DNA from 4 places in the Micromonospora sp. NPDC005215 genome. Region 1 is predicted to be linked to each of the others. Evidence: riboswitches for the same ligand, from Rfam matches in the RefSeq annotation. Region 1 holds a riboswitch; each other region holds the start of a gene.
What was found. A riboswitch is a leader RNA that binds a small molecule or an ion and turns the genes downstream of it on or off. The one in region 1 is predicted to bind cyclic di-AMP.
Positions count from the first base shown of each region.

Region 2: it holds a riboswitch for cyclic di-AMP, as region 1 does, so the genes downstream of both, ABZU25_RS00970 (hypothetical protein) here and ABZU25_RS07445 (NlpC/P60 family protein) in region 1, are expected to answer to the same signal.
Region 3: it holds a riboswitch for cyclic di-AMP, as region 1 does, so the genes downstream of both, ABZU25_RS21085 (C39 family peptidase) here and ABZU25_RS07445 (NlpC/P60 family protein) in region 1, are expected to answer to the same signal.
Region 4: it holds a riboswitch for cyclic di-AMP, as region 1 does, so the genes downstream of both, ABZU25_RS05485 (hypothetical protein) here and ABZU25_RS07445 (NlpC/P60 family protein) in region 1, are expected to answer to the same signal.

Region 1 is NZ_JBEXHQ010000006.1:12,554-19,996, forward strand. Features, by position in the region: gene ABZU25_RS07410 (helix-turn-helix domain-containing protein) at 1-271, opposite strand, end outside; gene ABZU25_RS07415 (NAD(P)H-binding protein) at 374-997, shown strand; gene ABZU25_RS07420 (nitroreductase family deazaflavin-dependent oxidoreductase) at 997-1,419, shown strand; gene ABZU25_RS07425 (hypothetical protein) at 1,503-2,126, opposite strand; tRNA gene ABZU25_RS07430 (tRNA-Gly) at 2,235-2,308, opposite strand; gene ABZU25_RS07435 (pyridoxamine 5'-phosphate oxidase family protein) at 2,553-3,116, opposite strand; gene dcd (dCTP deaminase) at 3,216-3,794, shown strand; gene ABZU25_RS07445 (NlpC/P60 family protein) at 3,857-4,843, opposite strand; cyclic di-AMP (ydaO/yuaA leader) riboswitch at 4,911-5,047, opposite strand; gene ABZU25_RS07450 (N-acetylmuramoyl-L-alanine amidase) at 5,282-7,261, shown strand; gene ABZU25_RS07455 (NlpC/P60 family protein) at 7,317-7,443, opposite strand, start outside.
Region 2 is NZ_JBEXHQ010000001.1:191,297-198,739, forward strand. Features, by position in the region: gene ABZU25_RS00945 (hypothetical protein) at 1-947, opposite strand, end outside; gene ABZU25_RS00950 (copper ion binding protein) at 962-1,171, opposite strand; gene ABZU25_RS00955 (metal-sensitive transcriptional regulator) at 1,267-1,563, shown strand; gene ABZU25_RS00960 (heavy metal translocating P-type ATPase) at 1,570-3,618, opposite strand; gene ABZU25_RS00965 (YibE/F family protein) at 3,928-5,298, shown strand; cyclic di-AMP (ydaO/yuaA leader) riboswitch at 5,465-5,595, shown strand; gene ABZU25_RS00970 (hypothetical protein) at 5,600-6,619, shown strand; gene ABZU25_RS00975 (carbonic anhydrase) at 6,677-7,399, opposite strand.
Region 3 is NZ_JBEXHQ010000028.1:28,583-36,025, forward strand. Features, by position in the region: gene ABZU25_RS21075 (CDP-glycerol glycerophosphotransferase family protein) at 1-914, shown strand, start outside; gene ABZU25_RS21080 (alpha/beta fold hydrolase) at 1,237-1,983, opposite strand; gene ABZU25_RS21085 (C39 family peptidase) at 2,118-2,966, opposite strand; cyclic di-AMP (ydaO/yuaA leader) riboswitch at 3,199-3,340, opposite strand; gene ABZU25_RS21090 (hypothetical protein) at 3,625-4,395, opposite strand; gene ABZU25_RS21095 (hypothetical protein) at 4,529-4,894, opposite strand; gene ABZU25_RS21100 (acyltransferase) at 4,987-6,225, opposite strand; gene ABZU25_RS21105 (glycosyltransferase) at 6,525-7,443, shown strand, end outside.
Region 4 is NZ_JBEXHQ010000004.1:105,765-113,207, forward strand. Features, by position in the region: gene ABZU25_RS05470 (alpha/beta hydrolase) at 1-736, shown strand, start outside; gene ABZU25_RS05475 (AAA family ATPase) at 845-2,959, shown strand; gene ABZU25_RS05480 (cation diffusion facilitator family transporter) at 3,067-3,984, shown strand; cyclic di-AMP (ydaO/yuaA leader) riboswitch at 4,096-4,227, shown strand; gene ABZU25_RS05485 (hypothetical protein) at 4,284-5,300, shown strand; gene ABZU25_RS05490 (hypothetical protein) at 5,491-5,991, shown strand; gene ABZU25_RS05495 (SRPBCC family protein) at 6,119-6,586, opposite strand; gene ABZU25_RS05500 (PfkB family carbohydrate kinase) at 6,775-7,443, shown strand, end outside.

The sequences.
Region 1 (7,443 bases):
GGCCCACCGGCGTCAGCTCGTACTCCACGTGCCGGGCGACCCCGGCAACGACGGTGCGCGTGATCAGCCCGTCCCGTTCGAGGGAGCGCAGCGACTGGGTGAGGACCTTGGGGGTGACGCGGCGCAGCGGCACGCGCAGCTCGGAGAACCGACGAGGCCCCTGCTCCAGACAGCGGATGATGAGCGCCGCCCACTTGTCGCCGAATCGGATCGGATTGAGCGAGGACGGGCACAGCTCGTCGAACATGTCGGCGGGCAGAGGTTGCCTCATCGCCAAACCATAACTGGTATCCCGGTGGTAACCACGACCCTCGATAGCGTCGGCGAACCGGCCGAGCGTGCGGGCTCCGGCCTCTACTGAAAGGCGTAACTCATGAGGATCGTGGTCTTCGGCGCGGGCGGCCGAGCCGGACGGCGCGCCATCGCCGAGGCGCGACGACGCGGCCACCAGGTCACCGCCGTGGTGCGCAACCCCGCTGGCCACAGCGACCTGGCCGACGTGCGGGTGGTGGCAGGCGACGTCGTCGACGCCGGGAGCATCGCGCAGGCAGCCGCCGGGCACGACGCCGCCATCAGTGCCGCCGTCGACCTGTCCGTACCGCCGCACGACTTCTTCATCGCATCGTCGCGCGCGCTGGCCGCCGGTCTGGCCAAGGCAGGTGTACGTCGCCTGGTGGTGGTCGGCCTCGCCTCGATCATGCCCGGGGCGTCCGGTGCCGCCCTGATGGACGAGCCCGGCTACCCGAACGAGTACCGGTCCTTCTACCTGGGTCACGCGGCGGGCCTGGACGAGCTTCGAACCTCCGACCTTGACTGGGCCTACCTGGCCCCCGCCGGTGACTTCGACAGCGACGGCACGCGCACCGGCCAATACCGGCTCGCCGAGCACGGCGACCCAGCCAGTCGGATCAGCTACCCGGACTTCGCGATCGCACTCGTCGACGAGATCGAGGCACCCCGCCACCACCGCGCCGCCGCGAGTGTCCGGGAGCTGTGATGCCCGAGGTCCACGACAGCCCGAACGCCTGGGTCGCTGAGCACATCCGCCGTTTCGAGGAGACCGGCGGACGGCCCCGGCCCGGAGTGAACGACCTGCTCCTGACGACCCGAGGTCGAAAAACCGGCGAACTGCGCCGCACCGCACTCGTCTACGCACGCGACGGCGACCGCTTCGTGCTGGCCGCCTCCAACCGCGGCGCAGACCACCACCCCGCGTGGTACCTCAATTTGCTCGCCGACCCGTACGTCACGGTGCAGGTCGGTACGGAGACCTTCAGCGCGTACGCGCGCCCCGCCACGGCCGGGGAGCGCCCGCGGCTGTGGCGCTTGCTGGTTTCGGCGATGTCGGAGTACGCGGCCTACCAACAACGGATCACACGGGAGATCCCCGTGATTCTCCTGGAACCTGTTCCGAAATGATGCGTACGGACGGTCAGCCCGGTTGGATTCTTCACGCCGCCCTTCGCTGCGGCCGGCTGTCCGCAGCGCCCGTGGAGTGGCCCCTAGCTACCGGTGTCGACCCCTGCATCGAGCGCGCCACGGGTATGTGTCCGCACCCAGGTGATGAACGCCAGTAGCACCAGCAGCAGCGCGCCCCCAGCACCGATCAGGATTGCGTACGGCGCGGTGACGTCAACAACGCTGATCCAGGTCGGCATCCTGTCGACGTGGACGATGCCCAGTCGCTTCGGGTCGCTGCCGTCGTTCGGCGGGGCCAGCACCCCGACAGCGCCGTAGGCGGCGAGCAGCCCGCAGACCGGCCCGATGACCCCCGGCGACCTCGATCCGGCGACGCCGGCCCGCCGCGCCGCGATCCACAAGATCGGCACCAGCACCGCCGTCAGGCCCAACCGCAGATAGGCGAAGCCTCCTTCCAGGAGGGAGGCCATTGCCCCGTTCATGCTGCTGCCGCCGTTGAACAGCTCGGTGAAGTGGCGTAGATCCCAGACCGTCACGGCGGCACGGAACAGCAGCCCGACGCTGAGCACCGCGATGGGGAGCGGCATCCAGGTGAGGTGCTGTCGATGTCGGGGGAGCGCGGTGACGGTCACGGCGACGAATCTATAAGGCAGTTGTGCGTGAATGGTGCTGCTGACGTGCAGATGCCGGATGCTTCGTCGGTGCATCGCGCTGATCCGCGGCTATCGCTCTTTGCTGACCCATTGCTGTCTCAGGGTGGCCAGCAACGTCGAAGGCCCTGACCGGGACTCACGTCCTGACCAGGGCCTTCGCGATGGAGCGGGTGACGGGAATCGAACCCGCACTGTCAGCTTGGGAAGCTGATGTTCTGCCATTGAACTACACCCGCAAGCGGCACCACTGTACCCGAGTGGTCGAGCCTGTGCACCCAGGCACCCCCGCCGGCCGCTCCGACCGACTCGGCGCGGGTCGATCCACTCGGCTTCCTGCAAGTCGGGGCATCCGAGCTGCCGGGACACCGCGACATCACTGGAACGGAGTTGATCATCTCCTCGGGGCGCGGCGGCGCGGGGCGTACGAGCGGTGCCGGCTCCGTCACCACGGAGCCGGCACCGTCTGTCGCTGGGTCGTGGTCAGGCGGCCGTGCACTGGACGACGTCACGGCTGAGGCGGGTCGGGCGCGTCTGCGGCACGGTGAGCGGCGCGGCAGCCGCCGCCGACGGGGCCTGCGGGTCGAGCCAGACCCGAACGGCCGGCCGACCCGGCGCGAGACCCGGAATGCCAGCGGTGTGCTGCTCGCGGCGAGTCAGCATCGCCACGTCGACGGTGAACTCGAACAGTTGCCAGTCGACCTGTGGCTCCGCGCGGGCGCCCTGCGCCAATCGGGCGACTCGCGCCGGATCGGTCACCGGACGGGCACGCCCCGCCACGTACGCCTCGTCGTCGCTCTCCTCCGGAGGGAACGAGTGCAGCGCGTAGCGGCCGTCGCGTTCGAGGTCGCGGCGCTTCGGAGAGTCGATGATGAAGCAGAACAGACCCTCATCGGTGATGACCGGGGAGACCGGATGGACCCGGGGCCCGCCGTCGGCGCGGACCGTGGCCAGGTAGCCGAAGCCCGGCCCGTACTGCTGGAGGAGAACGCGGATCCCGTCGGCGAGTCGGGGCTCGTCGGCGGCGAATTCGGACCAGGAAGCCATGCGAGCATTCTATCGAACAAATGTACGAGCAGCGACCTCGACGCGCTGGTCACCGGCACCGAATCTGGCCAGTTTTGGCAGCGCGGCTATGGTGGTCCGATGCTGCTCTCCGACCGCGACCTGGTCTCCGAGATCAAGGCCGGCACGCTGGGCCTGGAGCCGTTCGAGCCCACCCTGGTCCAACCTTCCAGCATCGACGTACGGCTGGACCGGCTGTTCCGAGTCTTCAACAACCACCTCTACACCCACATCGACCCGGCGATGCAGCAGGACGACCTGACGTCGGCGGTCGAGGTGCCCGACGGGGAGCCGTTCGTGCTGCACCCAGGGGAGTTCGTGCTCGCCTCGACGCTGGAGGTCATCTCGCTGGGCGACCAGCTCGCCGGCCGGCTGGAGGGCAAGAGTTCACTGGGACGGCTCGGGCTGCTCACGCACTCCACCGCCGGCTTCATCGACCCCGGCTTCTCCGGTCACGTCACGCTGGAACTCTCGAACGTGGCGAACCTGCCCATCACCCTCTGGCCGGGCATGAAGATCGGGCAGCTCTGCATCTTCCGGCTCTCCTCGCCGGCCGAGCACCCGTACGGCTCGGCGGTCTACGGCTCGCGCTACCAGGGGCAGCGGGGGCCGACGCCGAGCCGCGCGTGGCAGCACTGGCGCATCTGGCCCACCCGCTGAACCCGTGACGACGAGGGCCCGCCGCGACGAATCGCGACGGGCCCTCCGGTCATCACCCTCGATCAGCCTGGACGGCCGTAGCTGTGGATCGGGCCGTCGTCGACCTTCTTCATCTTGACCGGTTGACCGGCCTGCGAGGCGTGCACCACCCAGCCGCCGCCGACGTACATGCCGACGTGGTGGATGTCGCTGTAGTAGAAGACCAGGTCGCCGGGGCGCAGGTCGGCCTTGCTGACGTTCTTGGTGACGCGGCTCTGCGCGGCGGCGTTGTGCGGCAGGGACACCCCGGCCTTCGCCCAGGCGGCCAGCATCAGCCCGGAGCAGTCGTACGAGTTCGGGCCCTCGGCACCCCAGACGTAGGGCTTGCCGATCTGTGCGCAGGCGAACTTGACAGCAGTGCCGGCGGCGCCACCGGGGTAGCTGCCGGGGCAGGGCGCCGGCCGCAACGGACCGCCGCCACCGCTGCCGTACACCTTGAGGCGCAGCTTCTGCAGCTTGTCGATCTCCTCGTTGATCTGCTTCTTCTTCGCCGCCAGCTGAGCCTCGGTGCGGGTCAGCTGGGCCACCATCTCGTCGAGCGGCGCCTTCTGCGCGGCCAACTCGTCGCGCAGGTCGGCCACCTCGCGGATGTCCTGCTGCTGGTTGTGCGCGAAGCGGTCGAGCATCTCGAGTTGGCCGACCACCTCGCTGGGTGACTGGCTGCCCAGCACCGCGTTGACGGTCAGCACGGTCTCGCCCTTGTAGGCGCGCACGGCCAGGGCACTGACCTTGTCCATCGCGGCGTCGACCTGACGCTCCAGTGGGGCGATCCGGGCGGCCAGCGCCTGGGCCTGCCTGCGCTTGGCGGCGAGGTCGATCCGGGTGGCGTTGTGCTGTTCGATGATCGGTTCGAGTTTGTTCCAGTCGGCGTCGATCTGGCGCTCGATCTCGGCGACGGACGGGTCGGCGTGGGCCGCCGTGGCGCTGCCGGTCAGGACGACGGCGACGCCGGCCAGTGCGGCGAGCGCGGTGGTGAAGCGGGACCAGCGTGGGCGCGGCGTGATCGACACCGGGCCGGCTGCTGCCGACCGCTCGGACGACGGCCGCGGGGCATGGAGTGCCACCGGGGTTCCGTACTCCTTCTTCCTGACCGCCTACCGGGTTAGCTGACGGGTTCGGGCGGGAAGTCGGCGCCCTACCGCAGTGGCTGCGGATTCACCCCGGGGGGACATGGGTCCCCGGTTCGTTCGGAAACGACTCGGCGGTGTCGGTCCGTTACCGCCCGGGCTGGACGGAGCTGCTATCGGGCCGACGAATGACCAGAGTAGAGACGCTTGTTACCACTCCGCAACCCGTGCGGCAGTGACACTCCGTACCGATCGGAGAGGGTCACCGACCGTACGTGAAGATTTCTTTCCCGACGAGTCGACGCATGGAAAGGTATTGACGCGGACTCCCGACCGGCGCGAAGGTGACGTCATCTTCACCCGCGAAATCTAGGGGGTTCGATGCACCATCCAACCCTGCTCGCCGGCCGGCGTGCACTGCTCGCCGCCGCCGTGGTCGCCGCCGCGACCGCGGTCCCACCACCCACCAACGCCGCCGCCGCACCCACCGCCGACCGCCAGCAGCAGTACGCCGCCGCGGCGGCCGAGTACGGCGTACCGACCGACGTGCTGCTCGGCGTCTCCTACCTGGAGTCCCGCTGGGACAGCAACGCCGGCACACCCAGCACCAGCGGCGGTTACGGCCCCATGCACCTGACCGACGCCCGACACGTGGCCGCGCTGCCCGTGGGCGGCCACCACGACACCGGCACCGAGGACCCACGCGGCGACGACTCCCGTACCGCGCTGGCACCCGCGCCCCGGCCGGCCGGAAACCCGGCGCCACCGGCCGCCGCGTTGCAGACCGTGGATGCCGCCGCCGCACTGACCGGCGCGGCCCCCGACGCGCTGCGCACCGACGCCGACGTCAACATCCGGGGCGGGGCCGCGCTGCTGGCCTCGTACCAGCGGGAGTTGGGCGCACCGGTCGGTGCCGGCACCGACCCGGCCACCTGGTACGGCGCGGTGGCCCACTACGCCGGCGCGGACAGCGCCGACGCCGCGGCGGCCTTCGCCGACGAGGTCTTCACCACCATCGGCGCCGGCGAGTCGCGGGTGACCGACGACGGCCAGCGGATCACGCTGCCGGCCCGCGCGATCCGCCCGGAGCGCTTCTGGCTGGACCGACTGGGTCTGCGCCGGCTCGCCCGCCCGGACGGGCTGGAATGCCCCCGGACCATCTCCTGCGAGTGGATCCCGGCGCCCTACGCGGCGTTCGGCGACGGGGACTACGGCAACCACGACCTGTCCGACCGGCCCGCCCGGCAGAAGGTCGAGTACATCGTCATCCACGACACCGAGGGAAGCTGGGCCACCACCCTGCAACTCGTCCAGGACCCGACCTACGTGAGCTGGCACTACACGCTGCGCTCCGTGGACGGGCACATCGCCCAGCACGTCAAGACCAAGGATGTCGCCTGGCACGCCGGCAACTGGTACGTCAACGCCAAGGCGGTCGGGCTGGAGCACGAGGGCTTCGCCGCGCAGGGCACCTGGTACACCGAGGCGATGTACCGGACCTCGGCGAAGCTGGTCCGGCACCTCGCGCTGCGGCTGGGCGTCCCGCTGGACCGCCAGCACATCATCGGCCACGACAACGTGCCCGGCACCATCGCCGCGAACGTCCGTGGGATGCACTGGGACACCGGCCCGTACTGGGACTGGACCCACTACTTCGAGCTGCTGCACGCGCCACGGTTGGACACCGGCACCCCGGCCACCGGTCTGGTCCGGATCGACCCGGACTTCGCCACCAACCAGCCGGCGTTCGTCGGCTGCGTGACCGCCGGCGTGCCGTGCGCGCCACGCGGCTCCTCGGCGGTGGTGCTGCGCTCCGCGCCGGCCGCGGACGCGCCACTGGTCAACGACATCGCGCTGCGCCCCGACGGCACCCCGAACACCATGGAGGTGTCGGATCACGGCGCTCGCGCCTCCGCCGGCCAGACGTACGCGCTGGCCGGGCGGCAGGGTGACTGGACGGCGATCTGGTACCTCGGGCAACGGGCCTGGTTCCACAACCCGGCGTCCGCGCCCACCGCCAGCTGGACCGTCGGTCTGGTGGCCACCCCGAAGCCCGGCCGGGCCACCATCCCGGTCTACGGGCGGGCCTACCCGGAGCAGGCGGCCTATCCGGCCGGCGTGCCCTACCAGACGATCTCGCCACTGCAGTACACCCTGGCCGCCGGGCAGCGGTACGCCGTCGGCGCGGTGCTGCCGGGTGAGTACTACCGGGCCAGCACTGTCGACGGCTCCTCGCCCGGTGACTGGACGGTGATCCGCGGCAAGAACCGGTACGCGCAGATCCAGTTCGGCCACCGCATCATGTACGTCGACCTGGCCGACGTGCAGCTCGTGCCGTCCCCGGTGGGCGCACCCCGCTGAGCACCACGACGGCCCCCGGTCGGTGACCGGGGGCCGTCGTGTCGCACGTTGTGGATCAGGGTCTCCGGAACCCGGCGACGGGCATCGTGTTGATGCTCGACACCTGCACCGGTTTACCGGCACGTGGTGCGTGCACCATCTGGTTGTTACCCAGATACAGCCCGACATGACTCAGGCCGGAG
Region 2 (7,443 bases), on a different contig from region 1:
CCGTGCCCGGGGGTGCCGTGGTCGGCACCCCCGCTGGGCGCGGGTCCGCTCGGGCTGTTCCCGGTCGGCGGGGTGTCGGCCGGCGGGTTGCCGGCGACGACTGTGAACTCGGCGGTGTGCACCGTCCCGCCGTGCTGGAAGTCGAGGTAGAGCCGGTAGCTGCCGGCCGAGGGCACCTCGGCGAGGAAGCTGACGGCCGGGCCGGGCCGGGTCCGCCCGTCACCCGGCGTCCCGGCCGGATGCACGTGCAGGTACGCGAGGTCGCCCCGGCGCAGTGCCACCAGGTGCCCGTACGCGCCCAGGTAGGGCTCCAGGTCGGTGACCGGCTGACCGTCCCGGCTGACGGTGAACGTGAGCGGGGCGGTGCGGCCGGGCTGCGGCGAGCCGGTCAGGGTGACCGCGTAGCCGTCGACGGTGGTGCTGGTCGCCGGGGCGGGCAGCGGTCGTTCGGTCAGCTCACCGGGGATGGTCACGTCCACGCCGAGCGTCAGCGGCTCACCCCCGGTCGGGGTGAAGTCGGCGAACGCGCGCCACTGCCCGGGGCCGGCCAGCGGCGTGCCGACCCGCCAGGTGCCGTCCGGAGCCAGGTCGGGGTGCACGTGCCGGAAACCGGAGAGGTCCCGTCGGACCACGATCAGGTGCATCCTCCTGTCGTGCGCCACGTCGTACCGGGTCACCGGTTGGCCGTCCGGACCGATGATCCGGAAGGCGAACTGGTCGGCCGGCGCGTCGACCGGGTCGAGGGTGTAGCCGCGGTCGGAGATGAGCAGCCCACCGGGAAACCGGTCGGTCGGCTCGCCGCGCTCTCCCGTCGCGTGGACGGCGTCGCCGTCGTGCCGGCCCTCGGTGACCGGGGTGCGGTCGGCCAGCCGGCCGACCCCGTACGTCGCGCCGAAGATCGCCGCGAGGCCGACAGCGAATCCGGCCAGTCTCGTCACGGTACGCATGTCGGCTCCTCCGCTCACGCGTCGACGAGGTCGTAGCCGGCCTCGTCGACGGCGGCCCGGACGACCTGCACGTCCAGCGGCTGCTCGCTGCTCACGGTGACCTGCCCGGTCGCGAGGTCGACCTGGACGTCACGCACGCCCGCGATGGCGCCGACCTCGGCGCTCACCGCGCTGACGCAGTGCCCGCAGGTCATGCCCTGCACCTGGAACGTCGTGTTGACCATCGGATCGTCTCCTTTGCCGTACCGGTACCCGGTGGGGGTATCGTCATCAGGAGTGCACCGTACCATACCCCCCGGGGGTAGGTTATCCTTGTCGCATGAGCGCACCCACCCCGATCCGCGGGTACACCGCCAGCAAGGACCAGCTGCTCGCGCGGCTCCGCCGAGTCGAGGGGCAGGTCCGCGGCATCGAGAAGATGGTCGACGACGACCGCTACTGCATCGACGTGCTCACCCAGATCTCCGCGATCCAGGCCGCGCTCGACAAGGTGGCGCTGGGGCTGCTCGACGGGCACGCCCGGCACTGCATGCACGAGGGGGCGGCCGAGGGACGGGCCGACGAGATGGCCACCGAGATGATGGCGGCGGTCGGCCGGCTGATGAAGCGCGGCTAACGCCCCTCAGTCCAGCTCCGAATCGAGCCGTACCCGACGCAGCAACTGGGCGTTGAGCGCGACCACGATGGTGGACGCGGACATCAGCACCGCCGCCAGCGCCGGACTCAACGCCACCCCGGCCGGGGCCAGCACCCCGGCCGCCAGCGGCAGCGCCACCACGTTGTAGCCCGCCGCCCAGGCCAGGTTCTGCCGCATCTTCCGGTACGACGCCCGGGACAGTCGCACCACGGCAGCCACCCCGCGCGGGTCCGAAGAGGCGAGCACCACCCCGGCCGACTCGATCGCCACATCGGTGCCCGCGCCGATCGCGATGCCCACGTCGGCGCGGGCCAGCGCGGGAGCGTCGTTCACCCCGTCGCCGACCATCGCCACGGTCAGCCCTCGTCGCTGGAGTTCGGCCACCCGGCCGTCCTTGTCAGCGGGCAGCACCTCGGCGAACACCTCGTCGACGCCGGGCCGGAAGCCAAGATCCGCGGCGACCGCCTCGGCCACCGGCCGCGCGTCCCCCGTGATCATGGCGATGGTCCGGACTCCCTCGGCGCGCAACTCGTCGACGGCCCGCCGGGCCTCCGGACGTACCTCGTCGGTCAACGCGAACGCGCCGAGCACCGTGTGCGGCAGCCGCACCAGGTGCAGCACCGCCGCACCGCGCGCCGACCAGTGCGCGACCGCCGCCGCCAGGTCGGCCGGGAGTGACACACCCCACTCCCGCAGCAGCCCCGGCCCACCCACCGCGTACTCCGAATCGCCTACGGTTGCCCGCACTCCCCGGCCCGGCAGGGACCGGAACCCGGCCGCCGGGGCCGGACCGGCCGGCCCGGCAGCCGCGACGACCGCCCGGGCCAGCGGGTGCTCGCTGTCCGACTCCACAGCGGCGGCGATCCGCAGCAGCTCGTCCCGCTCGACGCCCGGCGCTGCCACCACGTCGGTGACGACGTGCTCGCCCCGGGTCAAGGTGCCGGTCTTGTCGAAGAGCACCGCGCCGACGGTCCGCATCCGCTCCAGCGCCAGCCGGTCCTTCACCAGGATCCCGGATCGCGCGGCCAGCGCGGTGGAGAGCGCGACGACCAGCGGGATGGCCAGGCCGAGCGCATGCGGGCAGGCGATCACCAGGACGGTCACCGCGCGGACCACCGCCTCGTCGGGCTGACCCAGCGCGGTCCAGACCAGCACGGTCAGCACGGCGGTCCCGGTCGCCAGGTAGAACAACGCGGCGGCGAACCGGTCGGCCAACAGTTCGGCCCGTCCACCGGCACGCTGCGCCTGGGCGACCATGCGCTGGATGCCGGCGAGCGCCGTCTCCTCACCCAGTGCCTCGACCCGGACCCTGATCGCCGAGTCGGTGGCGACGGTGCCCGCCACCACCCGGTCGCCAACCGCGCGGGCAATCGGGCGCGACTCGCCGGTGATCATCGATTCGTCCAGCTCCGCCCGGCCATCGACGATGCCCCCGTCCGCCGGCACCCGAGCCCCCGGGCGGACCAGCACCACGTCGCCGACCCGCAGCTCGCCGGCCGACACCGGTTCGACCCGCCCGTCCGCGGTCACCCGCTCAGCCTCGTCCGGCAGCAGCGCGGCCAGCGCCGCGAGCGCGCCACGGGCCTGCCCGATGGCCTTCATCTCCTGCCAGTGCCCGAGCAGCATGATGGTGACCAGCGCCGCCAACTCCCACCAGAAGTCCAGATCGAACGCGCCCACACTGGTGGCCAGCGACGCGCTGTAGGCGACAGTGATAGCCATCGCGACCAGCAGCATCATGCCCGGCGCCCGGTCCCGCACCTCGTGGACCGCACCGACCAGGAACGGCCAGCCACCCCACCAGAACACCACCGAGCCGAGCACCGGCCCCACCCAGGAACGGCCGGGGACGCCGTCGTCCAGGCCCAGCTGATCCGACACGAGGTGGCTGGTCAGGACCACCGGGATGGTCAGCACCAGGCAGACCCAGAAGCGACGGCGGAACATCTCCGGATCGTGCCCGGCGTGCCTGTCGTGCGGCAGGGGCGCGCTGCCGTGCCGGTGGTCGGGGTCGGACGGTGACTGAGCGGGCATGGCTCCAACATGCCCGCCCGGTGGCCACCACGCGAGCGGTTCGGCGCTCGACACTCCGTCCCGACCTGCAACCCAGGAACAGGCTGGCTAGCGTCTCCGCGATGGCCCTCCAGATGCCGCTGCGCAGTCGGACACCGGCGCCGCCGCGTCGTGGCGTCGCCTCCGGCCGGCCCGACCGGGCACTGACCGTCCGTGATCAAGCGGTCCTCGGTGAGCGATCCATCGCGTATTCCGCCGCGTTTCCACGGCATCGGTGAACCGACCGGCACGCTGGCCCGTATCCCGCACCGGATCGTTGGGAGTCTCGACTTGGGTTCCGACCACGCCCGTCCCGCTCCGTCCGCCCCGCCCCGGGTGCGACGGATCCTCGTCATGACGGTGGTGCCCCTCTTCGTCGCCACCGTGCTCGCCGCGGCGCTGCTCTGGCCGCGCGGAGGAGCACCGCAGCCCGACGGCGGAGCGGACGTGCCGCGCTACGCCGGCACGGTGACCCGGGTGGTGACCGAGCCGTGCCCGCCGCTGCCGTCGAGCCCCGAGGGCACTCCCACTGTCGGCGCCGGGCCGTGCGGCACTGTCGACGTCCGGGTGGACGACGGACCCGCCGCCGGCCAGCAGGTGCGGACACCGGTGCCCGACGGACCCGGCGCGCCCCGGGTCGACGTCGGCGACGAGGTCATCCTGGTCCAGTTGACCGACCCGACCGATCCCACCACCAGCAACTGGAACATCGCCGAGCACCAGCGCGGCACCCCGATGGTGTGGCTGGCGGTGATCTTCGCCGCCGCGATCGTCGCGTTCGGCCGATGGCGAGGTCTGGCCGCGCTCGCCGGGTTGGCGGCCAGCTTCGCCATCCTGCTCACCTTCGTACTGCCGGGCATCGGCGCCGGCAGATCACCGCTTCTGGTGGCGGTGGTCGGCGCCGCCCTGATCATGTTCGTGGTGCTCTATCTGACCCACGGCGTCACCGCGCAGACCTCGGTCGCGGTGCTCGGCACCCTGGGCAGCCTGGTGCTGACCGGCGTGCTCGCCACCATCGCCACGGCGGCAACCCACCTCACCGGCTTCGGCAGCGAGGATGCGACGACACTGTCGATGTTCCAGGGTGACGTGGACCTGCACGGCCTGCTGCTCGCCGGGATCATCATCGGTTCGCTCGGGGTGCTCGACGACGTGACGGTCACCCAGGCGGCCACCGTCACCGAGCTGGCGAACGCCAATCCCGGGCTGACCCGTGTGCAGTTGTACCGTGCGGCGACCCGCGTCGGCCGCGCGCACATCGCCTCCACTGTCAACACCATCGTGCTGGCGTACGCGGGCGCGTCGCTGCCCCTGTTGCTCCTGCTCACCGCCGACTCGCGGCCGATCGGGCAGATCCTCACCAGCGAGTTCCTCGCGCAGGAGATCGTCCGCAGCGCGGTCGCCACACTCGGGCTGATCGCCGCCGTGCCACTGACCACCGGGCTGGCCGCGATCGTGACCGCGGCCGGGCGCGCCGGAACCACGCCGCCCGTCGACGCCGCCCGGCCGCGCCCCCGGCCGGACCCGGCGGAGGCACTCGCCGCCCTCAACGCGCCGTTGACGGGGCGACCCGACGAGCCGGGCCAGACGCGGACCCGGCCCCCATCCACCGCCACCGACGGGTGGCCGGAGTCGAACAGGAGCACGGAAACGGCATGGTGACACTCCTCAGCGTGACCAGATCGGGTCTCCCCCCTGAGAACCGCGTCACTGGTCACACAACGCTATGGCGAAATGACGCTTTTGGTCGGCATCCAGGCGTAGCTCACCCAGTCGACTCTCGGGTAACGTCGCTGCCGGTTACCGATGAAGGCGCGAAGCGGCGCCTGCGGTGCCACCGCCCAATCGCCAACCGGCGAGCCGGGGACCCAGGTGTGTGGGGTGAATCCGCGTCAGCGGTAGGGGCCACTTCCGTCCCGAACCCGTCAGCTAACCCGGTCGGCGGTCGACGGAAGGGAACATTGTGACGGCACCCCTACGCCGCTGGTTGACACCCGTGGTGGCCGTGATCGCCGCACTGACAGTGCTCGCCGGGCCCCTCCCGGCCCACGCCGCCCCGACGACCCCCACACCGTCCGGGCACGAGGAGGCCGACGAGCCCAAGATGCTCAACGACGTCATCGAGCAGGTCAACCGCGACTACTCCGCCGCCAAGTCCAAACTGGACAAGTCCAAGAGGCGGCAGCTGGAGCTGGCGGTGGAGGTGGACCGGGCCAAGGCCGACCTCGACGCGCTGGCGCCACAGGTCGGGCAGATCGCCGCCCAGTCGTACCGGACCGGTCGGATCGGCGCGCTCGCGATGCTGCTCGAAAGCGACGCTCCGGACACGTTCGTGCAGCGCGCCGCGATGCTCGACGAGATCAACCTAGTGAACGAGAACAAGCTCGCCGAGGTCAACGCGGTGAAGGCCCGTGCCGAGCAGGCCAAGTTGGCCCTCGACACCGAGGTCCGGGAGCAGCAGAAGCAGACCGCTGTGATGGCCAAGCGCAAGAGCGAGGCCGACAAGGCGCTCGCCCTGGTCGGCGGCAAGGGCTTCACCGGCGGTCTGGTGGACGCCACCTCGAAGGTCGCCAAGATCGGGCCGGGCCGCACCGCCGACGGTGACTGGAAGGCGCAGTCCTGCAGCGAGAATGACCCGACCACGTCCGGTTGCGTCACGCCGCGGACGCTGCACGCGTACAAGGAGGTCAAGGCGGCCGGCTTCAACCGGTTCGTCGGCTGTCATCGCAACGGCGGACCGTACGAGCACCCGAAGGGCCGCGCCTGCGACTGGTCGTTGCAGAAGAGCGGCTTCAGCCCGTGGCACAACGAGGACACCCGGACGTACGGCAACAACGTCGCCGCGTTCCTCATCCGCAACGCCGACCGGCTCGGCATCTACTACGTGATCTGGAACCGGCAGATCTGGTTCCCGGCGACCGGCTGGAAGTCGTACAGCGGGCCGTCGAACCACACCGACCACGTGCACATGTCGATGCTCTGACCCGCAGCGTCTTCCGTCGAGGGCCGTTCCGCGTCGCGCGGAGCGGCCCTCTCCAGGTCAGGCGGCCGCGACCGGGTCGGCCGACCCGGTCGGTACGTCGAGCGTCGCGAAGCCGGCCGGCACGGCGGCCACCGGGCGCACCACTCCGGCGGCGAGCCGGTACGACACGCCCACCACCGCGCACCGCCCCTGCGCCACCTCGGCGGCCAGCACTGGCGACTGCCGGAGCAGCGTCTCGACCGTCTGCGCGATGTGGATGTCGACGATGCCGTCGATGTCGTCCACGCCCTCGGTCTCGGCCCGGCGCAGACTGGGCAGCACGGCGTCGACGACCGCACGCAGGTGCCCGGGAGGCTGGGTGCCGGTCGCGGAGGACTCCCGCGCCGCCTGCACCGCCCCGCACGAGTCGTGGCCGAGCACCACCACCAGCGGGGTGCCGAGGACGGTCACCGCGTACTCCACACTGCCGAGCACCTCCGGACCGGCGGTGTGCCCGGCCGTGCGGACCACGAACAGGTCACCCAGCCCCCGGTCAAAGATGATCTCGGCGGCCAGGCGGGAGTCGGAGCAGCCGACGATCACCGCGAACGGGTGCTGCCCGTCGGCCACGGCGGCCCGGTGTCCGGCGTCCTGGTTGGGGTGGCGTGGGGCGCCGCTGACGAAGCGCTGGTTTCCGGCAGTCAGCTCGGCGTACGCCCGGGCCGGCTCGCTGGCTGCGACCGCCCGGTCGGCGATCCGCTGCGGACCCGGCTGCCCGCCGGGAGTTCCAGGACGACTCATCCCCGCACCTCGTCTTCACGCGTCTGACCTGGTCAGAGGGCTTA
Region 3 (7,443 bases), on a different contig from region 1:
CGAGCCTGCGGGCGGCGTTCTACGTCAACCACGGGGCGAAGAACAGCCACTGCGTCCGCTTCACCCAGCTCACCCACGTGCAGTTGCACCACGGCGACAGCGACAAGGCGCCGAGCGCCAACCCGGTGTCCGGGATCTTCGACCGGATCTTCGTGGCCGGCCCGGCCGCGATCGACAGGTACGCCCGCGCCGGGGTGCAGATCCCGGCGGACAAGTTCGTGGTGGTCGGCCGCCCGCAGGTCGAGTCGATCGAGGTACGCCCCGAGCCGGCCCGGGGGTTGGCGCACCCGACGGTGCTCTACACCCCGACGTGGACCGGGCATCACGCCGACGCCGACTACTGCTCGCTGCCGGTGGCCGAGGGTCTGCTGCGCCGACTGCTGGAGCGCGGCGCGACAGTGATCCTGCGGGCGCACCCGTACACGACACAGAACCCGGCCTCGGCCCGCCAACTGGGCCGACTGACCGAGTTGCTCGTCGCCGATCGGGCCCGCAGCGGACGCCAGCACGTCGTCGGTGCCACCGCCCGCGAGCTGAGCCTGACCGAGTGCGTGAACCGGTCGGACGCGCTGGTCTCCGACGTGTCCGGGGTGATCTCGGACTACCTCTACTCCAGCAAGCCGTACGCGGTGACCGACATGGGCGACGAGGGCGACCGGTTCGCCGAGCGGTTCCCGCTGGCCGCGTCGGGTTACGTGCTGCGGCGGGACCTGTCCAACGTGGACGAGGTGTTGACCGGGCTGCTGGACACCGACCCGCTGGCCGCGGAGCGCTGGGCCACCCGCCGCCGCTACCTGGGCGACTTCCCCGCCGAGTCGTACGCCGAGGGGTTCCTGACCGCCGCCCGCCGGGAGTTGGCGGCGACGGAGGACCCTGCGGCCGAGCGCGCTCCGCAGCTCTCCCCCCTGGCCTGACCCGGCTGTCGGCCCACGCCAGGGGCTGCCCGCCATCTCGATGTGCTGGTGAGCGATATACCGCAGAGGTATAGATATGACTCAGAGGTATACCGCTCACTACCGCATCCGCCCCCACGGAGGTGACCGACGGTCACCTCCGACCGCCGACCACAGCCCGCGCCAGGGCTGGGCCGGCGACGGTGGCAGCGTCAGGTCGACGTTCACCCCGCGGCGGGCGCCATCGGGATCGGTACGGGCCACCGTCAGGCCAGCCGGGCCAAGCGCGGCGACGAGGCCGTGGTACGACCGATATTCCTGCCCCGAACGCGCTACACAAAGCTCAGCGGTACGGGTCGAGCAGGGCCAGCACCGCCGCCGGGTCCTCCACGTGCGCGTTGTGCCCGAGACCGGGCAGCGTGGCGACCGGTACGCCGTACTCCTTGAGCTGTTCGTCGGTGACCATCGGGTCGTGCTCGCCGCGCGCCAGCACCACCGGCACGTCGGTGGCCGCGAGCAGCGCGGCCAGGTCGGGCTCGCCGACGGCGAACGCGGTCGGGTCCATGGCCAGACGCCAGCGGCCGTCGACCTGACGAAGGCCGGCGTCCACCACCGGATGGTCCGGCGGGAGCAGGCCGGTCAGCCCGGAGACGCGCAGGTAGCGACGGGCCGCCTCGGTGCGGCTGGCGAACCAGCTCACCGGGCGGGCGGCGAGCTCGGCTGCGCGCTCCAGCTCGGTGGGTGACCAGAGCGCCTTGATGCCCAACCCGACCACCGCGTCCACCGGCATCCCGGCGTCGCGCGCGGCCAACGCGAGGCCGACCACGCCACCCAGCGAGTGCCCGAGCACGACGAGCCGGTCGTCGGGGGCGAGGGCCTGCGCGATTCGCTGGGCGAAGCCGGCGAACGAGTACGACGGCAGTGGCGACGCCCAGCCGTGACCGGCGAGGTCCGGTGCCAGCCACCGCCCGGGCCAGTGTCGTTCCAGATGCGGCGCCCAGGGCAACCAGACGTCACCTGTCGCGCCCATCCCGTGCAACAGCAGCAGGACCGGCCTTCGACCGGCGTGACCACCCGATTCATCCACCACGGCCGCAGTCTCCCACGGTTCACGGCCCGGTACGAGAGTCGTCGACGGGGGCGTACCCGGGGCCGGCGTGGAAGACGCCACGGGCGCCGGCCCCTCGTGGGGGACGGCGCCCGTGGCGGTCCAGCGCGCCTGGGTCAGGCGGAGTAGCCCCGGCTGGCGATCCAGTTGGCCAGGTCGATGGTGGTGATCCAGTACGACGGGTCGGCCGGGTTCGCCGAGTCGGCGATCCGCACCGTGCGGCCGTTGTCCTTGTAACCCACGACGGCGATGTAGTGCCCGCCGCCGTAGGAGTGCCCGCCGCCGTCGGTGTCGGTGGCGTCTCCGACGACGTTGGCGACCACGCCACGGCCGTCGGTGATGGCCTTGACGACGTCGGCCTGGAGGCGGTCCATCTGCGCCCGGCTGGGCGCGCCGACGAACATCCGGGTCCGGTACGGGGAGCCCTTCACCTCGGCGTTGAGCACCCGGGTGGTGTCCTCGGCCGAGTTGGTGCCCATCTCGGTGGTGCCCAGCTCGGCGCCGAGCTCCTCCTGCGTACGGTCGATCCCGGTGGCGCTGAGCGCGTTGCGGGTGGCCGCCGGACCGCAGTTGTAGTAGGTGTTCTGCGCCTCGTACTCGTAGTCGAGCACCTTGGTCGCCGGCGGCTTCGGCCGCTCCGGCTTGCGGGTCAGGTCCGGGTTGCTGCTGGCCTTGGCGGCGGGCGCCGCGGCGCTGGTGGCCGGGGCGGCGGTCGGGGCGGCGCTGGTCGGCGCGGCGCTGGCCAGGGGAGACGCGTCGTTGGCGGCGGCGACGTCGCTGCGCATCTCGGCGACAGTGGTCGCGGTGCGCTGGCCGGCCGGCGCGTCGTCGGCGGTGGTGAGCAGGGTGCCGGTGGTGGCGGCGATCACGAGGGCCGCGGTGGAGGCGGCGATGATCTGGTACGGGCGCTCGGTCGCCATGCGGCGGAGCTGACGCTGCAGTGTGTGCTTCACGGGGTCCTCCACGGATCGGGGGGAGAGCGGCACACCGGGGCCGGACCGGTATCCGGGCAGGCGCCAGCGCGCGGACGATGGTCCGCGGATGGTGAACCGCTCAGGGAAACGCCCGGCGTGACCGGGCGGTTAGGCGATGACCCGGGGGGTCAGCTCACCGTCACTGGACGGATGAGCGGGGGCACCGCTGCGCCGTGGAGGCGAGGGAACAGCCGAGGGGTGGAGAGGTGCTGCACGAGGATGGAACTCCTTCCGACACCGCCTACCGGGTTAGCTGACGGATTCGGGCGGGAAGATCGCCCTACCGCGGGCCGTGGCTCGCGGATTCACCCCGGACTTGCTGATGGGTCCCCGGTTCGTTCATCACGATTGAGCGGGTCGGCGCGGCGTCGCCTCTTGCGATCGGTTACCGCACCGGACGGGACGACACTACTGGCCCGTTCACACCCTGCCAAGCCAGGTTCACCTGCGTAAACCCGAATCGGCGCGGCAATTTCTGCGCGTTCTGCCGATGATGTGACTCGATGGGACAAGCGGTTACGGTGACGCCTGTGGGCGACAACCGGACAGGTCGCCGACAGTGGGGTCACAATTCCGGGAAGAATCGAGCCGAACGTGCCGGACGCCCGATTCTGGAATGCGGTGACCGGGCTCACATAACGGATCGGAGTCAACCCGCACGGGCGGGGCGCCAGCGTGCCACGACGGCGGGACGGGCCGCCCCGCGCACCAGCCGGCGGGCCGGCGCCCGGCTCGGCCGCAGCCGGGCCGCTGCCGCCCACGCCTCGCCGGCAAGGATGCGCGCCGACTCGGCGGACAGTTCCGCAGCCCTCCAGGCGGCCCGCTCCGCGGCGGCGGCGGCCTGGTGGTCGACCCGTCTCGCGTCCCGGATCGACCGGCTGAGCAGCGCTTCCTGCTCGACCGGGTGCCGCCGGGGATCCCAGCCGCGCCGGTGCCCGAACACGTCGCTGAGCTGCGCCATGGTCAGGTCGCCCCGCCAGTACGCCGCCGTCGCCGCGCGGTGCAGGTAGCGCTCCCGGGCGGCGTACTCGGCGGGGGTGCGGGGGGTGTCCGGGGTGGGCAGCGCCCCGGACCCCGCGAAACGGCGTGCGGCGGTGTCCGCCTCGTCGTACCGCGCCCAGGCGCGTTCCACCGCTTCCTGACTGATCAGCCAGGCATCGCGTCGCCGTTGGGCCGTCCTGGCCGCGCCGGCTGCGGCGACAGCCACCTCCTCGGCGTACCGGCGCAGGTCGACGATCTCGGCGGCGGCCACCTCGCGCGCGGTCGGTACGGCCGGGGACGGGTCGCCGGTGGGCCGGTCCCGTTCGGGCCGGGCGACCAGCACGGCGAGTACGCCAAGCGCCAGCAGGAGCAGAGCCGACCAGATGGCAGCGGCCTGCGGTACCTCGGTTACGAACTGGTAGAAGACGGCGGTCTCCATGGTCGACACCTCGCGGAGAAAGCAGAGCGACGGGGAGCCCCACCGGCCACCTGGCCACGGCGGGCCACGGATCGGCGGGGTGCGGAGCTGGTGGGTCGACAGGGCGCGGCGACGGGACGCTTGTCCCGGTGGCTCAGCGCCCGGGTGGACCTCGGGGTGCCCGGCTGCGGGGGCCGTCGACGAGGGGCAGCCGGTCGGACCCGGCCGCGCGCGCCGGCAGCACGCCGGTCGCGATGGCGCCCTGGCCGTCGGGGAGCGCCGGTTGCGCGTCGACCGACCAGGCTGGGAGTGCCTCCTCGGCGGCAACCGCACTCGACGCGGCGCTCAGGGTCGACGCGGCGCTCAAGCTTGGCGCGGCGGTCGGGGTCGACGTTGGCACGGCGGCCGACGTTGGGCCGGCGCCGAGCGCCAGGGCCGCGACGACGGCGAGGCTGGTCAGCACCCGGGTCGCCCAGCGCGCCACCCACCACAGCGGACAGGTGAGCGCGACCGGAAGCACGTCCCCACGCTACCGTCGTGCCGACCCGGGCGCATCGACCACGGGCGTGTCGGCGCGCGCCGCGCCGACCCCGTTGACCAGGGTGGACGGTGTCAGCGCGTGTCCGCGTACGTTGATCGGCTGCCGGGCTGGTCGGGCCCGCCGGTCTCGGTTCGGGTCCCGGCGCCGCCGGTCTCCGGGGTGGTGTTGCCGGTGGCCCGGGTTCCGGCCGTACGTTGTCCGGGGACGGACGCCGATCGGGCCGGACGGCGCGGCGCGAGGCGGCGCATCATCGGGGTTTCGACGTAGCGATGCAGCAGCCCGGCGAGGAGCAGGGTCACCAGCAGGAAACCGAGCACCACGGCCGGGCCGCGCCACCCCTCGAAGCCGGTCCCCCAGTCGCCGCTGAAGCGCAGCACGCTCGTCATCACCAGCACGTGGACCAGGTAGAAGGCGAAGGAGACCTCGCCGAGCCAGACCAGCGGCCGGGACCGCCACGGCGAGCGCCGGTCCCGCACGTCCGCGTCGGCGGCGGCGGTGATCACCAGCAGGTACGCGACCGCGAGCAGCGTGGTCCACAGCTCGGCGGGAATCCACTGCGCGGCTGCCGCCCAGATGCCCACGAAGATGACGCTGGCCCAGGTCAGCCCGGGGCCGCGCCAGAGATCCCGGCGCATCAACTCGGCCGCGACCGCGCCCAACCAGAACTCCAGCGACCGGACCGGCGGGAAGACCTGGGTGAACCACCACCGGCTCACCTCCGGCACCAGGTGCTGGGCCGGCCAGAGCGCGAGGATCAGCAGTGGCATGGCGGCGATCAGCGCCCAGAGCAGCTTCGGCCGGGCCCGGCGCAGCAGCGGCAGCACCAGCGGCAGGCAGAGGTAGAAGAAGAACTCGCAGGAGAGCGACCAGCTCACCGTGTTGATGCTGTAGAACCAGCCCGGCCGGGGGTCCCAGGCCTGCAACAACAGCAGGTTCTCCAGCGCGGCGGCCGGCAGGACCGGGTCGGCGAACCACCAGGCGACAAGCAACGTCGCCCCCCACAACACCAGGTGGTTGGGGTAGATCTTGGCAACCCGTCGCCGCCAGAAGGTGCGCCGGGAGTCGCCCGTCCGGGCCGACCAGACCAGCACGAACCCGCTGAGGATGAAGAAGAACTGCACCCCGGACAGGCCGAGGCTGAACAGCTTGTCGACCACGGCCTTGTAGTCCGGCTCGGCGATGATCCGCATGGTGCCCGCGTGGAACCCGAAGACCAGCAGCGCGGCGATCCAGCGCAGCCCGGTCAGCGAGGGCAGCCGGGGCGGTGCGGGGGCGGGCCGGACAGTTGACGCCGCGGCGGTGCTCGTCATGCGGGGATACCGAGGCTTGGCAGGGTCACCAGCACGTTCGTATCCTCCTCGGCGCGGCGTGGACGGCGCGACGGCGACGCCCGCGACGACCCGGCAGGGCCGCACCCGGGGCACCCTACCGGGTCACTCCCGGGTGAACCGGACGTGTCCCACCCGTCGCGGGCCCGCCGTCCCCGGGGTTGGGGAAGGCGACCGCCGGCCGGCGTTAACCTTCCGCTGGGCGGGAGTTCAGCGACTCCACCATCGGCGGCCACGTGCGGTTCCGGGGCCGGCCACCCGGGTCGTCGAAGGTGGCGGGCGTGGTCAATGAGCCGACGCACGCACCGCTGCTGAGCATCGTCGTGCCCGTGTACGGCGTCGAGGCGTACCTGTACCAGTGCCTCGAGTCGATCCGGGCCGACATCCCGGCCGGCGAGGTGGACGCGGTCGAGTTGATCGCCGTCGACGACGCCTCCCCGGACGGCTGCGGCGACATGCTCCGCTCGTACGCCGCCGGCCACGACCGGGTCCGCGTCGTGCACCTGAGCAGCAATGTGGGCCTGGGCCTGGCCCGCAACGCCGGGCTCGACGTGGCCGCCGGCCGGTACGTCTGGTTCATCGACAGCGACGACTGGGTGCCGCCGGGCACGATCCCGGCGGTGCTGGACCGGCTGCGCCAGCACCAGCCCGACGTGCTGATGCTGGACCACCTGCGGGTGCACGAGGACGGCCGGCGGGAGGTCGACGCGAGCAGTTACCTGCTGCGTGGAATTGCCGGCGTGACCCGCCTGGACGACCAGCCGCAGCTGCTGCGGGTGCAGCACACCGCCTGGAACAAGGTGGTCCGCCGGGACTTCCTGGACCAGTTGGAGCTGCGGTTCTTCCCCGGCTGGTACGAGGACATCCCGTTCAGCCATCCGCTGCTGATCGGCGCGGAGAAGATCTCAGTGCTGAACCGGGTCTGCTACCTGTACCGGCAGGGCCGGCACGGTGCGATCACCTCCACCCGCAGTGGCCGACACTTCGACGCCTTCGCCCAGTACGAGCGCCTGCTGGACTGGGTCGCCCGCAGGCACCCGGACGAGCGGTTGCAGGCCGAACTGTTCCAGCTGATGATCAGCCACTACCTGGTGGTGGTGGGCAACGACGACCGGCTGCACCCGCACCTGCGGCGGGACTTCTTCCACCGGGCCGCCGAGCACTACCGCCGGTACCTGCCCACCGGCGGCTACCCGCTGC
Region 4 (7,443 bases), on a different contig from region 1:
CAGCTGCATGGCGTTGCCCACTGCCACCCTGGCCCAACTCGGCGACGATCTGGCCGCGGTGCTCGACACGGTGGCGCCGGTCGGACCGGTGGTCCTGGTCGGGCACTCGATGGGCGGCATGACGATCATGGAGTACGCCCACCGCCATCCCGCGCACTTCGCCGCCCGTACGGCCGGTCTGGTCTTCGTGTCGACCACCGCCGAGGGGCACGCCCACACCGTCTACGGGCTCTCGCCGCGGATCGCCCGACTGATCCGGCTGGCCGAGACGACCGGTGCCGGCGTGCTGGCCCGGTGCGGCTCGTGGCGAGCGCCCCGGGCGCTGCTGAACGCGCTGCAACCGAGCATCCGGTGGATGCTCTTCGGTGACCGCTGCGACCCGGCCGACATCCGGCTGGTGACGTCGGCGGTGGCTCGTGCCTCGCTGCGGTCGATCGGCGGCTTCCGGGCCTCCATCGGCACCCAGCACCGCCTGGACACCCTCGCCGCGTTGGCGCACCTGCCGGCCGCCGCCCTGGTCGGCGACCGGGACCGGCTCACCCCGCCGCCGTGCGCCGAGTCGATCGCGGCGGCCCTGCCGGCCACCGAGCTGACCGTCTGCCCGGGTGCCGGGCACATGTTGATGTTGGAGCGCCCGGACGAGGTCAACGCCGCGCTCACCGGCGTGCTGCGCCGGGTGCTCGCCGAACCGACGCCCCGGATTTCCGGCGCGGCCTCCGCCGCGACGGGTGTCTGAGCACGTTCTCGCACCTCGGGCGCGGCGGGCCTGGCCCGGGGCCGTACCCTTCTGCGGTTGGCTTGCGCGGTTCCCGCCGCCCGCCGGCGACCTTCGAAGGAGCGTGCGTTGACCGACCAGACCGGCCTGGAGCAGGAGATTGCCGTCGAGCAACAACACCTCGACCGGGTGTACGCCCGACTGGCCGAACTGCGGCGCTCGGCGGTCCGCGCCGAGCGTGACGGCTACCGGATGGCCCGGGTGGGCACGTTCGGCGCGTTGGTCGAGCGCGACGCGATGGTCTTCCACGCGGCGCAGCGGCGGCACGCCCTGGACGCCGAGTACGAGGGGCTGGTCTTCGGCCGGCTGGACCTGCGTGACCGGCAGGTGCTGCACGTGGGGCGCCTCGGGATCCGGGACGAGGACACCACCACGCTGGTCGTCGACTGGCGGGCACCGGCCGCCGCCGCCTTCTACCAGGCCACGCCGGCGCAGCCGCTGGAGGTGGTGCGTCGCCGCACGATCCAGTCCCGCGCCGAGCGGGTCACCCGGATCGAGGACGACCTGCTGGACCCGAACGCCGCCCCGGAGGGGATGACTGTCGTCGGTGACGGCGCCCTGCTGGCCACCCTGTCCAAGGCGACCGGCCGGGGCATGCGGGACATCGTGGCGACCATCCAACGGGAGCAGGACGAGGCGATCCGTTCGCCCGGCTCCGGGGTGACGATCGTGGCGGGCGGCCCGGGCACCGGTAAGACCGCTGTCGCCCTGCACCGGGCGGCGTTCCTGCTCTATTCCGACCGCAGCCGGTACGCCGGCGGCGGCATCCTGGTGGTCGGCCCGTCGTCGGTCTTCGTCGAGTACATCGCCTCGGTGCTGCCCGCGCTCGGTGAGGACACCGCCACCCTGCACTCGCTGGGCACTCTCTTTCCGGGGCTGACCGCCACCCGCACCGACCCGCCCGAGGTGGCGGCGGTGAAGGGCTCGCTGCGAATGCGCCGGGTGCTGGAGCGCGCGGTCCGCGACGCGGTGCCGGGCGGTCCGGGTGAGCTGCGGCTGCTCTACCGGGGCACGCTGCTGCGGCTGGATCGGGCCGACCTGGACCGGATCCGGGACCGCGCGCTGCACCGCGGCGCCCGCCGCAACGAGGTGCGCCGGGCCGGCTTCGACGGAGTGTTCGCCGCGCTCTGGGCGCAGGCCCGCGAGGTGGGCATTCGACTGCCGGAGCAGCGGACCTTCGAGGCGGAGATCGCCGAGCGGGCCGAATTCCGGGAGTTCCTCAAGGCGTGGTGGCCCCGGCTGCACCCGCGGCACGTGCTCGGTTGGCTGGCGCGGCCGGACCGGCTGCGCCGGTACGCCGGTCAGATCCTCTCCACCGCGGAGATCCGGCTGCTCAGCGCCGCGTACCGGAACCTGGACTCCGACGGGTTGACCATCGCCGACATCGCGCTGCTTGACGAGTTGGACGCCCTGCTCGGCAAGCCGGCGCAGCCGGCCAAGGCCCGGCGCGACCCGTTCCAGCTCGCTGGCGGCGTACGCGAGCTGAGCACCGCCAGCGACCGGCAGCGGGCGGCCCGGGCGGCGGCGCGGGAGCGTCCGGAGGACTACCGGGAGTACGCGCACGTGGTGGTGGACGAGGCACAGGACGTCTCGCCGATGCAGTGGCGGATGGTCGGACGGCGTGGCCGGCTGGCCTCCTGGACGGTGGTGGGTGACCCCGCGCAGACCGCGTGGACAGGTGATCCGGAGGAGCTGACCCAGGCTCGGGACCAGGCGCTGGGCCGGCGTAAGCGGCACGATTTCACCCTCACCACCAACTACCGCAACTCGGCGGAGATCTTCGCGGTGGCGGCGGCGGAGATCCGCCGGCTCTACCCTGACCTGCTGCTGCCCACCGCCGTGCGTTCCACCGGGGTCGATCCGGTCGAGCTGGTGGTGCCCGCGACCGGGTTGGAGGCCGCCGTCGTGAAGGCGGCCGCCGGGTTGCTGGCCGAGGTGGAGGGCACGGTCGGGGTGATCACGCCGGTCCCCCGCCGCGACGAGGTCGCCGGTTGGCTCGACGCGCTCGACGCGCCGCGCCTGCAGGTGGTGACCAGCCTGGAGGCCAAGGGCATGGAGTACGACGGGGTCGTGCTTGTCGCTCCGAGCGAGATCCGGGCAGATCCGGGTGCGGGGGTACGCACCCTGTACGTGGCGCTCTCCCGGGCCACGCAGCGGCTCACCACCATCGATCCAACGGGCTGATTCGGGGCAAACTGCCTGGCGGGCCAGTGGCCTGCCCCACACTTGCATACATAGCGATGTGAGCATACATTTGACCGGGCCCCGACCGGCGGCGGAAGGTGGATCTCGTGGGCGCAGGTCATGACCACCACCATGGGTCGGTCGCCAATGCCGCACACCAGCACAGGGGCCGACTCTGGGCGGCGTTCGGGCTGCTCGCCACCCTGATGGTGGTCGAGGCGGTGGCCGCCCTGCACACCGGCTCGCTCGCCCTGCTCTCCGACGCCGGGCACATGTTCACCGACGTGCTCGGCATCGGGATGGCGCTCGCCGCCATCACCGCGACCCGGCGGGCCACCGCCGACCCGCAACGCACCTTCGGGCTCTACCGACTCGAGGTCCTCGCCGCGCTGGCCAACGCCGTCCTGCTCTCCGGCGTCGCGATCTACGTGGTGATCGCCGCGATCCGCCGCTTCGGCGACCCGCACGAGGTCGTCGCCGGTCCGATGCTCGCGGTGGCAGTGCTCGGCCTGCTCGCGAACGTCGCCGCGTTCGCCCTGCTCCGCGCCGGAGCCCGGGAGAGCATCAACCTTCAGGGCGCCTACCTGGAGGTGCTCGGCGACCTGCTCGGCTCGCTCGGCGTGATCGGCGCGGCGCTGCTCATCGCCGTCACCGACTGGTGGTGGGCCGACCCCCTCGTCGCGGTCGCCATCGGCGCGTTCATCCTGCCGCGCACCTGGCGGCTGGCCCGCGCCGCCGTCCGCATCCTGGTGCAGGCCGCCCCGGAACACCTCCAGGTGACCGCCGTGCACGACCGGCTCGCCGCGGTCCCCGGGGTGGTCGAGGTGCACGACCTGCACGTCTGGACGCTCACCTCGGGCATGGAGGTGGCCTCCGCCCACCTGACCATGGCACCCGGCGCGGAGGTCGGCGCGGTGCTGACCGCGGCGCGCACCGCCCTGCACGACGACTTCCGGATCGAGCACGCGACGTTGCAGATCGAGCCCGGCGCCGCCTCCGGGGCCTGCGGCTCGATCGAGTGGTGACAGGTTTCCCGTGACGACGTACGCACCGTCCGTCACATCGGCTGCAACAGCCCCACCGGCACCGGTAAGCTCGGTCCCGGCCTCCACCAGGCGGCGCCCTCCAGGCGCCGGTGGCGGTCGCCGCCTAATCGCCCACCTGGGCGAACCGGGGAACCACGTTCCTGGGGTGCATCCGCGTCAGCGGTAGGGATCTTCCGTCCCGAACCCGTCAGCTAACCCGGTCGGCGGCTGACGGAAGGACACGCGCAGTGGCACCAGCACGACCGACCGCCGCCCGACTGGCGGCCCTGATCGTCGCGATGTTCGCCCTCGGCGTCGCGATCCCGGCCGGCACCGCCTCGGCCGCTCCCCCGACCGGCCTACGGGCCGCCGCCGCACCCGACTCCGACGAAGAGGGCGGCAGCCCTTCGCTACGCGCCCAACTCGAGGCCGCCAGCAAGGGCTATCTGGACGCGAAACGCGCTCTGGACACCTCCGTGCAGCGGCAGCAACAGCTCGCCACCAAGCTGAAGGGCATCGAGGTCGAGCTCGCCCAGCGCGACGGCAAGGTCGGCCAGATCGCCGGGGTGGCGTACCGCACGGGCCGGCTCGGCACGGTGTCGGCACTGCTCAACAGCAACAGCCCGGAGGGCTTCATGGACCGGGCCGCCGCCCTGGAGGCGGTGGCCGCCAACGAGGACCGCGTGCTCCGCGATCTGCTCGCCACCAAGGACCAGGCCAATCGCACCCGGGCCGCCCTGAACGGCGAGATCATCGAACAGCGCAAGCAGGTCGCGGTGATGGCCAAGCGCAAGGACCAGGCCGAACGGGCGCTGACCGTGGCCAACACCCCCAAGCCGCAGACCACCGCCGACACCGGCTCCAACCGGGGCACCTCCACCGCCAACGCGAAGGCGGCGCCCCGCAACTCCGACGGCTCCTGGCCATCCGAATCGTGCAGCGTCAACGACCCCACGCCCGCCAACGGCTGCATCACCCCGCGCACCCTGCACGCGCTCAACCAGGCCAAGGCCGCCGGCTTCACCAGGTACGTCTCCTGCCACCGCCCCAGCGGCTCCGGCGAACACCCCAAGGGCCGGGCCTGCGACTTCGCCGCCCAGAAGAGCGGCTTCGGCGGCAATGCCACCGGCGGCGACAAGACGTACGGCAACAACCTGGCCGCGTACTTCATCCGTAACGCCGACCAGCTCGCCGTGCTGTACGTGATCTGGTACCGGCAGATCTGGCTGCCCAGCAGCGGGTGGAAGTCGTACAGCGGCGCGGGTGGCACCCCCTCCACCGACCACACCAACCACGTACACCTGTCGGTCTACTGACCCACCCGACGAGTCCCCGGGTTCGGTCCGGGGATGAGCCACTCGCGCTCGCCGACTCCGGGGTATCCGGGCGACGGGATACCCCCGGAGTCGGCGATGCCTTCGCCGGGCCGGGCTACGTCGCCGGGCGTACCCCGGATGTCGTCGGCGGTCGGACGACCCGGACCTGGTCGGCGGGCAGCATCGCGGTATGCGTCGGATCTCACCCACCGCCCGCAAAGGGCTCCTCACCCTGCATCTGGTCACCTCGCTCGGCTGGCTCGGCGCCGACCTCGTGCTCCTCACCCTCGGCATCGCCGTGCAGCGTGGCGCCGACCCGGCGGTGGTCTACCCGGTCACGGCGCTGGTCGGCACAGTGCTGTTCGCGCCGCTGAGTGTTCTGGTCTGGCTGGTCGGGGTCGCCAGCGCGCTACTCACCCCGTGGGGCCTGTGGCGCTACCGCTGGGTGCTGGTCAAGCTGGTGCTCACCACGGTGCTGGTCGGGCTGGTGCTGTTCCTGCTCACGCCGAATCTGCGGCACGCCGGTGCGGTGGGCGCCGCCCTCCCCGCCCGGGACCGCGCCGACCTGGTGATCGCACCCGCGGTGTCGACCAGCCTGATGATCATCGCGACGGTGCTGTCCACGTACAAGCCGTGGGGCCGACGTCCCGCCGCCCAACCGGCCCGCGCGGGCCGGGGCAGCAATCCGTGAGAGTCCCAGCAGTGCGGTGATCGCGCCAGAACCCGGCTGTCGTGGCATCCTCGCGCCCGCGGGCCACTACATTCCATGATCGAGCACGGTCCTGAGCTGGGGCCGCAGGGGGCGGGGTGTGGGCTGGTCAGGCCGGGGGTGGGAGGTCTCCGGTGCGGTCGAGGGCTGGGCCGAGACGGGCGGCGAGGGCGAGGTGAGCGGCCCGCGCCTGGCGGAACGCGTACCGGAACAGCGGCGTCGGCGCGGTCAGGGTGATCTCGACGTCGATCCGGACCAGGCCGTCCGGCTCGGCGCGCAGTCGAGTGTGGTTGCGTACCGTGGTGGCGGGCCACTGGCGGGCCACCATGACGATCTCGTCGTCCTCGCTGACCAGCACGTCCGCGTGGTACGTGGTCCGGAAGCGTAGCGGGCCGGCCACCAGCCTGTCGTTGATCGTGTAGCTGGCCTGGGCGCCGGGTCGGGGCGGCAGTTTGCGGACCCGGACGATCAGCGGATGCAGCTCGCCGTGTCGGGTCAGGTCACCGAGCATCGCCGCTGCCTCGGCCGGCGAGCACCGGGCCTGGACGGTGTAGCTGAAGGTATCGCTGCTGCGCACACGTCTCCCACCGTCGTTTGTCGCACGATCGTCCCGTACCGATGTCTGGCTGGCAACGCCTGACGGTCGCCGATGCCAGGACGAACCCCGGCCGATGGGATGCCGCCTCACCAGCTGTCGCATTAGGGTCGGTTGGTGAGGAATTACCCGACCGTGCTGAAGGGCGGCATCATGAGCGGCGACGACGGATGAGCGGGCACGTGATGGTCTTCGCGCCCACCCCGCAGCTCACGGTCACCGTGGACCAGCCGAACGACCACCCCGAGCTGCATCTGCACCCCGGCGGGCAGGGCGTCTGGCAGGCCCGGATGGCGATGTCGCTCGGTGTCGACGTGGTGCTCTGCGCCGCCCTCGGCGGCGAGATCGGCCAGGTGCTGGAGCCGCTCCTGGTCAGCGAGGGCGTGGACCTCAAGGTGGTGGTCCGTGACTCCGGCAGCGGCGGGTACGTGCACGACCGCCGGGGCGGCTCGCGGCAGGAGATCGCCGACGTGCCCGGGCAGCCGCTGAGCCGACACGAACTGGACGAGCTGTACAACCTGGCCCTCGGCGAGGGACTCCGGGCCGCGGTGAGCGTCCTCAGTGGGCCGAACGAGCCGTGGCTGGTCCCGGCCGACCTGTACCGGCGCTTCGCCGCCGACCTCGCCGCCAACGGCGGCCGGGTGGTGGTCGACCTCTCCGGCGATCACCTCGGCGCGGTGCTCGAGAGCGGCGTGTTCTTCCTCAAGGTCAGCCACGAGGAACTGATCCGCGACGGCCGCGCCCGCAGCGACGACAGCCTGGAGCTGACCCAGACCATGTACGAACTGCACGCCGCCGGCGCGGAGACGGTGGTGGTGAGCCGGGCCGAACAGCCGGCG